DNA from 3 places in the Pelotomaculum schinkii genome. Region 2 is predicted to be linked to each of the others. Evidence: riboswitches for the same ligand, from Rfam matches in the RefSeq annotation. Region 2 holds a riboswitch; each other region holds the start of a gene.
What was found. A riboswitch is a leader RNA that binds a small molecule or an ion and turns the genes downstream of it on or off. The one in region 2 is predicted to bind molybdenum cofactor.
Positions count from the first base shown of each region.

Region 1: another riboswitch for molybdenum cofactor. It lies ahead of Psch_RS10505 (aldehyde ferredoxin oxidoreductase C-terminal domain-containing protein); the one in region 2 lies ahead of Psch_RS11110 (formate dehydrogenase accessory protein FdhE).
Region 3: another riboswitch for molybdenum cofactor. It lies ahead of fdhF (formate dehydrogenase subunit alpha); the one in region 2 lies ahead of Psch_RS11110 (formate dehydrogenase accessory protein FdhE).

Region 1 is NZ_QFGA01000001.1:2,261,353-2,264,628, reverse strand. Features, by position in the region: gene Psch_RS10515 (iron-containing alcohol dehydrogenase) at 1-506, shown strand, start outside; gene Psch_RS10510 (acetate uptake transporter family protein) at 860-1,462, shown strand; molybdenum cofactor riboswitch at 1,475-1,591, shown strand; gene Psch_RS10505 (aldehyde ferredoxin oxidoreductase C-terminal domain-containing protein) at 1,638-3,276, shown strand, end outside.
Region 2 is NZ_QFGA01000002.1:22,202-25,477, forward strand. Features, by position in the region: gene Psch_RS11100 (P-loop NTPase) at 1-381, shown strand, start outside; gene Psch_RS11105 (HyaD/HybD family hydrogenase maturation endopeptidase) at 477-953, shown strand; molybdenum cofactor riboswitch at 1,010-1,130, shown strand; molybdenum cofactor riboswitch at 1,221-1,339, shown strand; gene Psch_RS11110 (formate dehydrogenase accessory protein FdhE) at 1,629-2,450, shown strand; gene Psch_RS11115 (4Fe-4S dicluster domain-containing protein) at 2,565-3,276, shown strand, end outside.
Region 3 is NZ_QFGA01000001.1:1,780,180-1,783,455, reverse strand. Features, by position in the region: gene Psch_RS08260 (hydrolase) at 1-278, opposite strand, end outside; gene Psch_RS08255 (spore coat protein) at 540-884, opposite strand; gene Psch_RS08250 (hypothetical protein) at 904-1,197, opposite strand; molybdenum cofactor riboswitch at 1,367-1,484, shown strand; molybdenum cofactor riboswitch at 1,570-1,689, shown strand; gene fdhF (formate dehydrogenase subunit alpha) at 1,885-3,276, shown strand, end outside.

The sequences.
Region 1 (3,276 bases), on a different contig from region 2:
ATATTGCTACTATTGCGAAGTATTTGCCGATATGCGTTCATGATCCGGGCAATTTAAAAGCAAGAAGCAAGATGAGTATAGCAGCAGCAATGGCAGGCTGGATGTTAGCTTACCCTCACGCTAACACCGGACACTCAGTCGGACAAACACTAGGCGGATTCTTTGATGTGCCTCACGGACACTCTGTTGCATATGCAGAACCTTGGACAATGGAATATAATGCGGAAGTAGTGCCTGAAAAGATCAAGTATGTAGCTGAATGTTTGGGAGTAAGGTTTACAGGTAAGGAAACATCGAAAGAAATCGGTGCGAAAGCAAGAGACGCTTTCATTGATTTCAGAGACAACACGTTAGGGTTAAAACCTGCCACTGAGTTCCCTTACGATGAAAGCAAGTTCGAGGAAGCTGCAAAGGTAATTGAAGCGGATATATTCCAGCTTTTCCAGCCCAGAAAGATTACTGCTGCTGAAGCGCTTGGGATTTTAAAGAATATTTACAAAAAATAAAAGTTCTATCCGTAAAAAGCAGTTGGTCTTTAGCGGTTAATTGGGGTGGCACAGGTTTGCAAAACCACCATCGTCAATATGCAACCCTGTACCACCCGCTGACCGTACATCCTTACAGTGCATATATGGCGATTATGATGAGCATAAATTTAAATAACTAAATCTCATGCTTTGCAGAAAAGCCGCTAAAGAGCTATAACAAAATTTTGTGGTTTTTCCTGAGTGTACAGGTAATTAAAAAATGATACACCCTGTATACCCTGGAGGCAGTACATCCCTGGTTTGTATGGTGTGTAGGAGAACGTTATTTGTCTAATTGTCTTAATGTTTAAAATAGTTAGGAGGTTATTTGGATGTCTGATAATTATGCAACTGCCAATCCGGCGGGTTTAATCGTAATGGTTTTTTACCTGTGCGCCCTTCTACCAGTACTAATTGGCATTGCTCCGGCTTCAGCCCTCATCATACTTGTGCCGCTGGGTTTGGTAGGCAGTATCGTGCAGTTTATTGCCGGAGCCATTGAACTCAAGCGCGGTGATGTCGTCAACGGCAACATAACTTTAGCCTTCAGCGCCTTTATGTTCTATGGAGCCATCTCCTTTATGTTTAAGTTCTTAAACGTTGGACCACAGGATACCTCCTTAGTAGACGGCTGGGTGTTTTTGAGCATGGGCATCATTTTGCTGGGTCTAATTGGACTTCCCATGAGAGCAGGCTTTGTCCCCGGACTTTTCTTTGTCATTACAGTCATCTTCTTCGGACTCATGGGCTTTGGCAACCTTCTCGGCATGCCGGTTTTAACTAAAGTAGCCGGTTGGGTTGAGATTATTGCCGTTATTTCATTAATTTGGATTATCATTGCAACCATAATCAATACCGCTTATGGCAAAGAAGTCGTTTCCCTCGGGCCGCCCTGGATTAAGACCGTGCCCGCAAAAGAAGGAGTATCTGCATAAAAGCATATTTAAGTGAACAATTATTTCCGAGTTAAACAGCCTACAGCAATTGCCATGGTTGTTAACCGCTAGGTATAAATGGAAACGTTTGTGCCTCCCTTCTTGGAAAGGAAATATTGATTTCATCAAACATGATTTCAGATGGAATTTTTAAAAAGGAGGTACTGCGATTTCAATGGCTGATAAATTTATCAGAGTAAAAATGGATTCAAAGACAGTCGTTTATGAAGAAAGAAAAGACCTGGAGTTGTATGGCGGCCGCGGTCTTATTGATAAGATTCTAACCGACGAAGTAGACCCCACCTGTGACGCATTGGGCACCGGCAACAAACTTATAGTATGCGTAGGGCTTTTAAACGGCACGGCTGCCCCGGCCAGTGGCAGGATCTCAGTCGGCTGCAAAAGTCCGCTGACAGGAGGGGCTAAAGAAGCCAATGCCGGCGGCACCGCAGGCGCGGCCTTTGCCAGATTGGCGCTTAAATGCATTATTATTGAAAACGCACCCGCTGGAGATGCCTGGTATATTTTAAAAGTGAACAAAGACGGCGCGGTATTGCTGCCGGGCGATAAATATGTGGGTTTGGGCACCTATGCCACAGCTGAAAGGTTAATGCAAGATTATGGTAACAAGGTAAGTGTTATGGCCATAGGCCCAGCCGGCGAAAGAGGCTATAAAATGGCTTCAGTCCAGGTAAGCGATCCCAGCGGCCATACCGCCCGCGCCGCCGGCCGGGGTGGTGTCGGAGCGGTCATGGGTTCCAAGAGGATCAAGGCCATCGTCTTGGATACGGAAGGCGCTAAACTTGAGGCCGAGTATGCCGACAAAGAAAAGTTCATGGAAGCTAATCGGAAATTCGTTGAAGGTATTAAAGGACATCCCATTTCCGGAGGCGGTTATCCAGCCATGGGCACAGCAGCCGGAGTCATGGGTGTCAACGCTCTGGGCGCCCTGCCGACGAAAAACTTCAGCGACGGCAGATGGGATCAAGCAGAAAACATCAGCGGCGAAACCCTGGCTAAAAACTGCAGTGAAAGAGGCGGCCGGACCGGTCACGCCTGCCAGCCCGGCTGCATCATCCATTGCTCCAATGTTTACCACGGCCCGGACGGCAAATACCTTACCTCAGGCCTGGAATACGAGACCATCGGTCTGGTTGGTTCTAACTGTTTAATATCCAACCTGGACACGGTTGCCAAGATTGACCGCATGTGCGACGACATTGGTATTGATACCATGGATACGGGTGCAGCCATAGCTGTTGCGATGGAGTCTGGGAAAATCGCCTGGGGCGATGATGAAGCAGCAATTAAGCTGGTCCAGGAAATAGCGGACGGCACAGAATTCGGCAATATCATCGGCAACGGCGCGCTGGCTGTTGGTAAGCGCCTCGGTGTAAAGAGAATTCCGGTTTCCAAAGGGCAAAGCTTTGCCGCCTATGATCCAAGGAGCTTAAAAGGAACAGGAGTCACTTATGCCACTGCTCAGCAGGGAGCCGACCATACCTGCGGCAACTCGCTTGGTACCGTTGAACAAGTTAATCCATACGATAAGGCAGGCCAGGTTGAATTATCAACCATGCTGCAGGTAGCTTTTTGCATGAATGATTGCACGGGTATGTGTCTGTTTAATACTTTCTGCACCACAGAAGAACCGTACCTGCTGGCGCTAGTTAATATGTTCGCAGGCAAATTCGGTGGTGAATGGACTGTCGATAGATTGATGGGCCTGGGCGTCGAAGCGATAGCGCTGGAGAAAAAATTCAATGAGGCAGCTGGTGTGCCCAAAGTCGATGTCCCTGAATTCATTAGGACTG
Region 2 (3,276 bases):
ACCCGTTGGGAGTCACTGGACTTTTTAATTGTTGATATGCCTCCCGGCACCGGTGACCCAACCCTGGATGTAATCCGCCTGATGGAGAGGGTTGAGTTTCTCCTGGTCACAACACCGTCACGGGTAGCCCGGGAAGTAATGAAAAAGGAATTATCGGTATTGAGGGAACTCCGCATCCCGGTCATCGGAGTCCTGGAGAACATGAAAATAAAAAAGGATTCCCCCGCCGGAGAGGCTCTGGCCGGCTTAAAGGTCCCCTTTCTAGGTTCAATTGACTTTGATGAAGACCTTGAGGAAGCCCTGGGTGACACTGATAAACTGCTGCATACCAATTTTATCAAACAGTTGGGCCAAATACTGAGCAATTCGAAGATCATATAATAAATTGAAATCGCACCTGCATCGGCTGGTATTTTCATGATACGTGGCGCCGCCATAGCGGCCCCTATAAACGCACCTGCGAGGATCTGCTGAAAATGGATCAAGAGAACAGCAAAAAAGTATTTGTTATCGGCGTTGGCAACCTGCTTCTGGGTGATGAGGGCATTGGCATACATCTCATCCGGGAGATGAAAAAGGAGCTTTTGCCTCGTAATGTCGAACTGGTCGATGGTGGCACCGCCGGGATTGACCTGCTGTACTGGCTGGAAGAAGCAGATTACGCTATCATAGTTGATTGCGTTGAAGCCGGGGCAGTGCCAGGAGCTATTTTTCGTGTTCCCGGAGATGAGCTGCTTATTGAATCCACAGGCCAGCTCATCTCCCTGCACGATATTAATCTTAGCGAAGTATTATTATTAGCGACTAAAATGAATAAGCTTCCCCCTACGATAATTTTTGGTATCCAGCCTGAGGTTATCGGTTACCAAACCGAGCTGTCACCAACCCTTCAAAACACACTCCCCCGTTTGATGCAACTTATAAAAAAGGAAATATTAAAAATTTTTGCATAAAAAATATTTTGTATTATTGTAATTTAGAAGGAATTTTAGATATTTAGTGGAAAATTATCATTATATTTCTCCGAGCCGGGTTATAACCTAAGCAATTGGTATGGTTTACCGGCCGTTAGGGTGCACCGGGAAACTGTTGGGCCTCCCATTGTGGAAAGGAGATCTCCTAAGCAAAGGTAAAACTTTGTCCTTTTCACATTGGACAAAGTTTTTTTGCTTTTAGAGCTATTGATATAGCTTTGCAATAATTAATGTTTTTTGAAAAATATCATTATGTTTCTCCGAGCCAGTTACAACCTAAACAATTGGATGGTTTTCTGGCCGTTAGGGTTCACCGGGAAACTGTTGGGCCTCCCATTGTGGAAAGGAGATCTTTAAACAAAGGTAAAACTTTGTCCTTTTCACGTTGGATAAAGCTTTACCTTTATGTTTTTAGAGGTATTTATCCATTCTAAATCTTATAAATAGCGCTACTAGAGTCTTATCCGTAAGGGGTCCTCTTTAAAGAAATGGTTAGTTGGATTTTGGCAGCCTAAATGCGGCCAAATGTGAAGCATGGTTCATATACAACTGTTTAAAGGGGGTGCATATATAAACACATATAACTTGTTGAGTATTTTGTTAATTCATTCACAAGGAGGGTTCTGGAAAACTCATAGAAAGTGAGCGTTTAGAATGACAAACAATACGGTTCAGCAAATGCTTATTGATTTCAACAAGGAGTTTACAAAGATTGTTCTTCCGGATGATGCAGTTACGGTTGTTAGGCCGCAGGCTGGGTTATTAAAGTCGTTAAGGGAAAATGATGTGCCTATAATAAAGGTCTGCCCACCGCAGGCAAATGCGGATATGTTTTTTGATGTTTTAAAAGACGTTGCAGGCATCGTTGTAAAGCATAAACCGGACTTGGAGGGTGATATAAACAAAATTTTAAGCGCTTTACCGGCTGCCGCTGAGGCAAGAGAACTTTTTGTTATGCAGGCCTTCACACCTGGTACAAACCTGCTGGAATCTTTCAATGAGGAATTATCCCCTGAAAGCTTAGGCTTTATCTTAAACCATGTGGTCAAACCGTTTATGAAGCAGTACGCACGTAAGGTCTCTACTTTTTTTGCCCCTGAACAATGGCTAAAAGGCGCCTGCCCGGTTTGCGGCGGCAAACCCACCCTGGCACTGCTTGAAAAGGAAGAAGGGAAGAGATATCTGTACTGCGGTATGTGTGAGGCAAGATGGAGATTCCAGCGCCTGGGCTGCCCTTACTGCTCCAGTAATGAATCGCGGTTCTTCAGCGTGGAAGGAATGGAGCAATACCGCGTTTATTATTGCGACAACTGTCACGGCTATATAAAAACTCTCAATGAGGCCATGATGTTTGACAGCAGCAATTTGGATTTATTCTGGGAAGACATCAATACTGTCCACCTGGACCTATTGGCGTTGCAGGAAGGCTATGTTAATCAACCAGTTGAAATTACTGCAGCACAGCCAACGTCATAACACCCAGCGTCGGGGATCCCAAAATGATGATCCCGGAATAAAAAGCTTTCATCTGCAACGTGAAGAAGTCTAGAAATAACACCTTAAATCAAAGCAGAAACCGGAGGTGTAACGATGTCAAAGAGTGTCCTGGTGGATATTACCAGGTGTATCGGCTGCCGCAGCTGCATGGTTTCGTGCAAGTCATGGAACGACCTGCCGGCCGAGCCGAGCGAGTTCTCCAACAACTGGGACAGCCCGGGGAAATTAAGCGCCGATACCTGGACCAACGTAAGCTCCTATGTGCTCGAAGAAGGCGACCAGCTCAAGTGGCGCTTCGTTAAAAGACAATGCATGCACTGCAATGAGCCAGCCTGTGAGTCGGCGTGCTTTACCCACTCATTTGTCAAGACTAAAGAAGGGGCGGTTATTTACAAGCCTACCGAACTGAATGAGGACTACTGCGTCGGCTGCCGCTACTGCATGATCGCCTGCCCCTTTGACGTACCCGGCTTCCAGTGGGATAAGGCTCTTCCGTACGTGCAAAAGTGCCGTTTTTGTTACGACCGCACGAAGGAAGAAGGACTTGAGCCGGCATGTGTAACGGCATGCCTCACAGGCGCCTTAACCTACGGGGAAAGGGATGAAATGCTGGCACTGGCACAGGACAGGATGAGCAAAGACCCCAGGTACATTAAACATATCTACGGAGAAAAAGAATACGGCGGTACTTCCTGGCTGTATATATCGGATGTACCCTTTGATCAAATCGGCTTCAAGACGGAAGTATTCAACCGCCCTGTAACGCAAAGGTCAATCCCCTCCTTGACCTGGGATGTGCTCAAGT
Region 3 (3,276 bases), on a different contig from region 2:
GACTGCTGTCCTTCTGCTAATATCTTTTGTCCTTCCGCTAACGCTATTTGTCCATCTTCCAGCGACCTTTGTCCATCTTCCAGATATCTTTGTCTTTCTTCCAGCGACCTTTGCCTTTCTTCCAGTGACCTTTGTCCATTTTCCAGTGAGCTTTGTCTTTCTTCTAATGCTGTTTGTCGTTTTTCTAATGCCTTTTGTCCTTCTCCAACGGCTTGAACGCTTCCGGTAAGAGCCTGCAGTTGTTGTAAGACCAGTTCTTGAAATTTATCATTATCCACAAAATAGCCTCCTTTCGATACTTCAGATACTCTCCTGTGGTCGTGATACCCCTCATGTCAAATCTATAAATTTCGTTTACGGCAAAGGATTTTCCTGCAAATACCATAATATAAATTCAGTTTCCAGCTTATTCCTGAGAGTGCTTGTGCCGGCGCATGATCTGGCAGGGAACCAACTTATCAATTACTTATCAATTAATTAAGGTCTGTTTTAATCCAAATACTAAGACACCTGGCGGCTGCCAGGTGTCTTAGCCGACCTTACTGCATCACCATGCCGCCGTAAGGGAACTGGTTCTGGTAACCTGCGAACTGCTGGTGAGTCTGCTGCAACTTTTGCGGCTGCTCTATTTCAAGCGAGTACCAGCCCTTGCGAAACATAAGATTGTACATGTCTCTGGTATGGGCGTGGGTTTCAATAAGCATATTCACAACGTCCTGGTGCAGCGCATGGTGGCTGGCTTCCCGGCTGAAAACGTTGAAGTTGTCAGTCAGGTATTTTAAGCTTGACAGAGTATCGTTGAGCATGTCGCGGTCGTTCATTTGCGGCCCTTTAGGCTGGGCCATATTGGCCTGGGGATTTTGTATTTTATTTTGCTGGTTCATGGATTCACTTCACCCTTTCTTAGCGATTTGCCGTATTAGCCGGATTAACATGGTTCAAAAGCCTCAGATAGTGGTGCATATGGAGCTGCCCCACTCGATCTAAAGCAGCCTTGATTTCGGGGTCCACGGCCTCTCTGGAAAAATGGAAGCACTTCTTCATGGAGGTCAATTCCCAGGTCATGGCGTCCTGCAGGTACAGGCTGTCTTTGGTTGAGATGACTTTTGGGGGTTCCGGCATTACTTGCGCTTGCTGAAACTGGTTTTGCTGAAACTGACTTTGTTGAAACTGGTTGGATGGCTGATACATGTTCATCTGCACTCTTTCATCACTCCATTTCTACTTTTTAAGTATTGTTTACCGTGTTTGTAAATTTATTCAGCGCAGGAAGACCATGAGTTGGTTATATAAAATAAAAAATAACCACTAACTTAAATAAATTTATTGAATCTTGCAGGAATTCTAATATTAACTGTAGAAAATTTGCATAGTTAATCTCCGAGTCTGTAAGCCTTAGCCGCAGGTATGGTTGTCAGGCCGTTAGGGTGCATTGGGAAACTGATGCGCCTCCCATTGTGGAAAGGAGAAAATGGCTTTATTTGCCGTAAAGCTTTGTCCTTTTTACAAATGGGACAGGGCTTTTTTCTTGTTTATAGCGGCCGCACATTGCCGCGCATGACTGCTTCTTTTAAAATTGCTCTCCTAGCCACCTAACCTACAGCTGTAAAGCCATGGTTATTGGCCGTTAGGGCGCTCTGAGAAATTGGCGCGCCTTCCGTTGCGAAAAGGAGAACATAGCTTTATTTTCACTCTAAAGCTTTGCCCTTTTCAGATGGGGACAAAGCTTTTTATTATGTTGGGGAGAGGGTGGTGCTATAATTTAATGCTAAATTTTAACTGATGTTCAGCGAAAACAACACGGTCGCCTGGTTGTAAGTGGTGCAGATATGTAGATGTTGCAATTGTAATTGTGCAGGTTGGAATCTGAGAGGAGGGGTAATATTGGAGCTTGTCAAGCTAAGTATCAATGGAAATGAAGTTGAAGTTCCGGCAGGTACCACGATCCTCAAAGCCGCCCAACAAATGGGGATAGACATCCCGCATCTTTGTTTTGAGGATGGCTTGAGTTCGGTTGGGGCGTGCCGGTTGTGTGTCGTGGAAGTGAAAGGAGCGCGCAGTCTGGTGGCCTCGTGTGCGGCAGCCGTGGCCCCTGGCATGGTGGTGGAAACGCATTCACCTGATGTGATGGAGGCAAGGCGGACCATCCTCGATTTGCTGATTGCCAACCACCCGCTGGATTGCCTTACCTGCGAAAAAGCCGGCGAATGCAAGCTGGCGGATTATTGCTATGAATATGGGGTCAAGGAAAGCACCTTCAAGGGAGAAAAGCACGCTTACCTGCTTGAAACGACCAATCCCTTTATCGTTCGTGATATGAACAAGTGTATTTTGTGCGGCAAGTGTGTCCGGGCCTGTGACGAGGTCACCGGTCAAAACACCCTGGATTTTGCCTACAGGGGCTTCAATGCCAAAACGACCACTGCTTTTGAAGATGAACTGGTGGAGTCGGACTGTGTTTTCTGCGGCCAGTGTGTTTCCGTCTGTCCGACCGGGGCGCTGACCGAAAAACAAATGCACGGCAAAGGCCGCCGCTGGGAGTTCCAAAGAGTCAAAACGACCTGTCCGTTCTGCGGCACCGGCTGTAACTTTGACCTTTGCGTAAAGGACGGTGAAGTGATAGGCGTAAGCTCCAACCCCAGCAGTGTGGTAAACGGCAAGGCTCTCTGCGTCAAGGGGAGGTTTGGCTGGGATTTCGTGAAAAACGAAAAGCGTCTCACCACGCCGCTGGTGAAAAAAGACGGCGAATTTGTCCCCGCCTCCTGGGATGAGGCGCTGGACCTGATTTCTACCCGCCTTGCCGGCATCAAAGAGAAATACGGTCCGGACTCTTTTGCGGCCTTAAGTTCCGCCAGGTGTACCAATGAGGAAAACTACCTGGTGCAAAAATTTACGAGGACGGTGATGGGCACAAACAACGTCGACCACTGTGCCCGTACCTGACACGCCCCCACCGTGGCCGGTTTGGCCACAACGTTTGGCAGTGGCGCCATGACCAATTCTATTCATGATATTACCAACCATGCCCAGTTATTGATGCTGATAGGGACCAATACTACCGAAGCGCACCCGATTATAGGGTATAAAATGAGGCAGGCGGCGCGCAAAGGCGCGAAGCTGATCGTGGTTGACCCGCGGCGTATCGACCTGGCGGAGGAAGCCGACTACTGGCTGCGCATTAAGCCGGGTACAGACATTCCCTTTTTAAACGGACTCATGCATATCATTATTAACGAGGACCTGCACGATAAGGAATTCATCGCCAATCGGACCGAG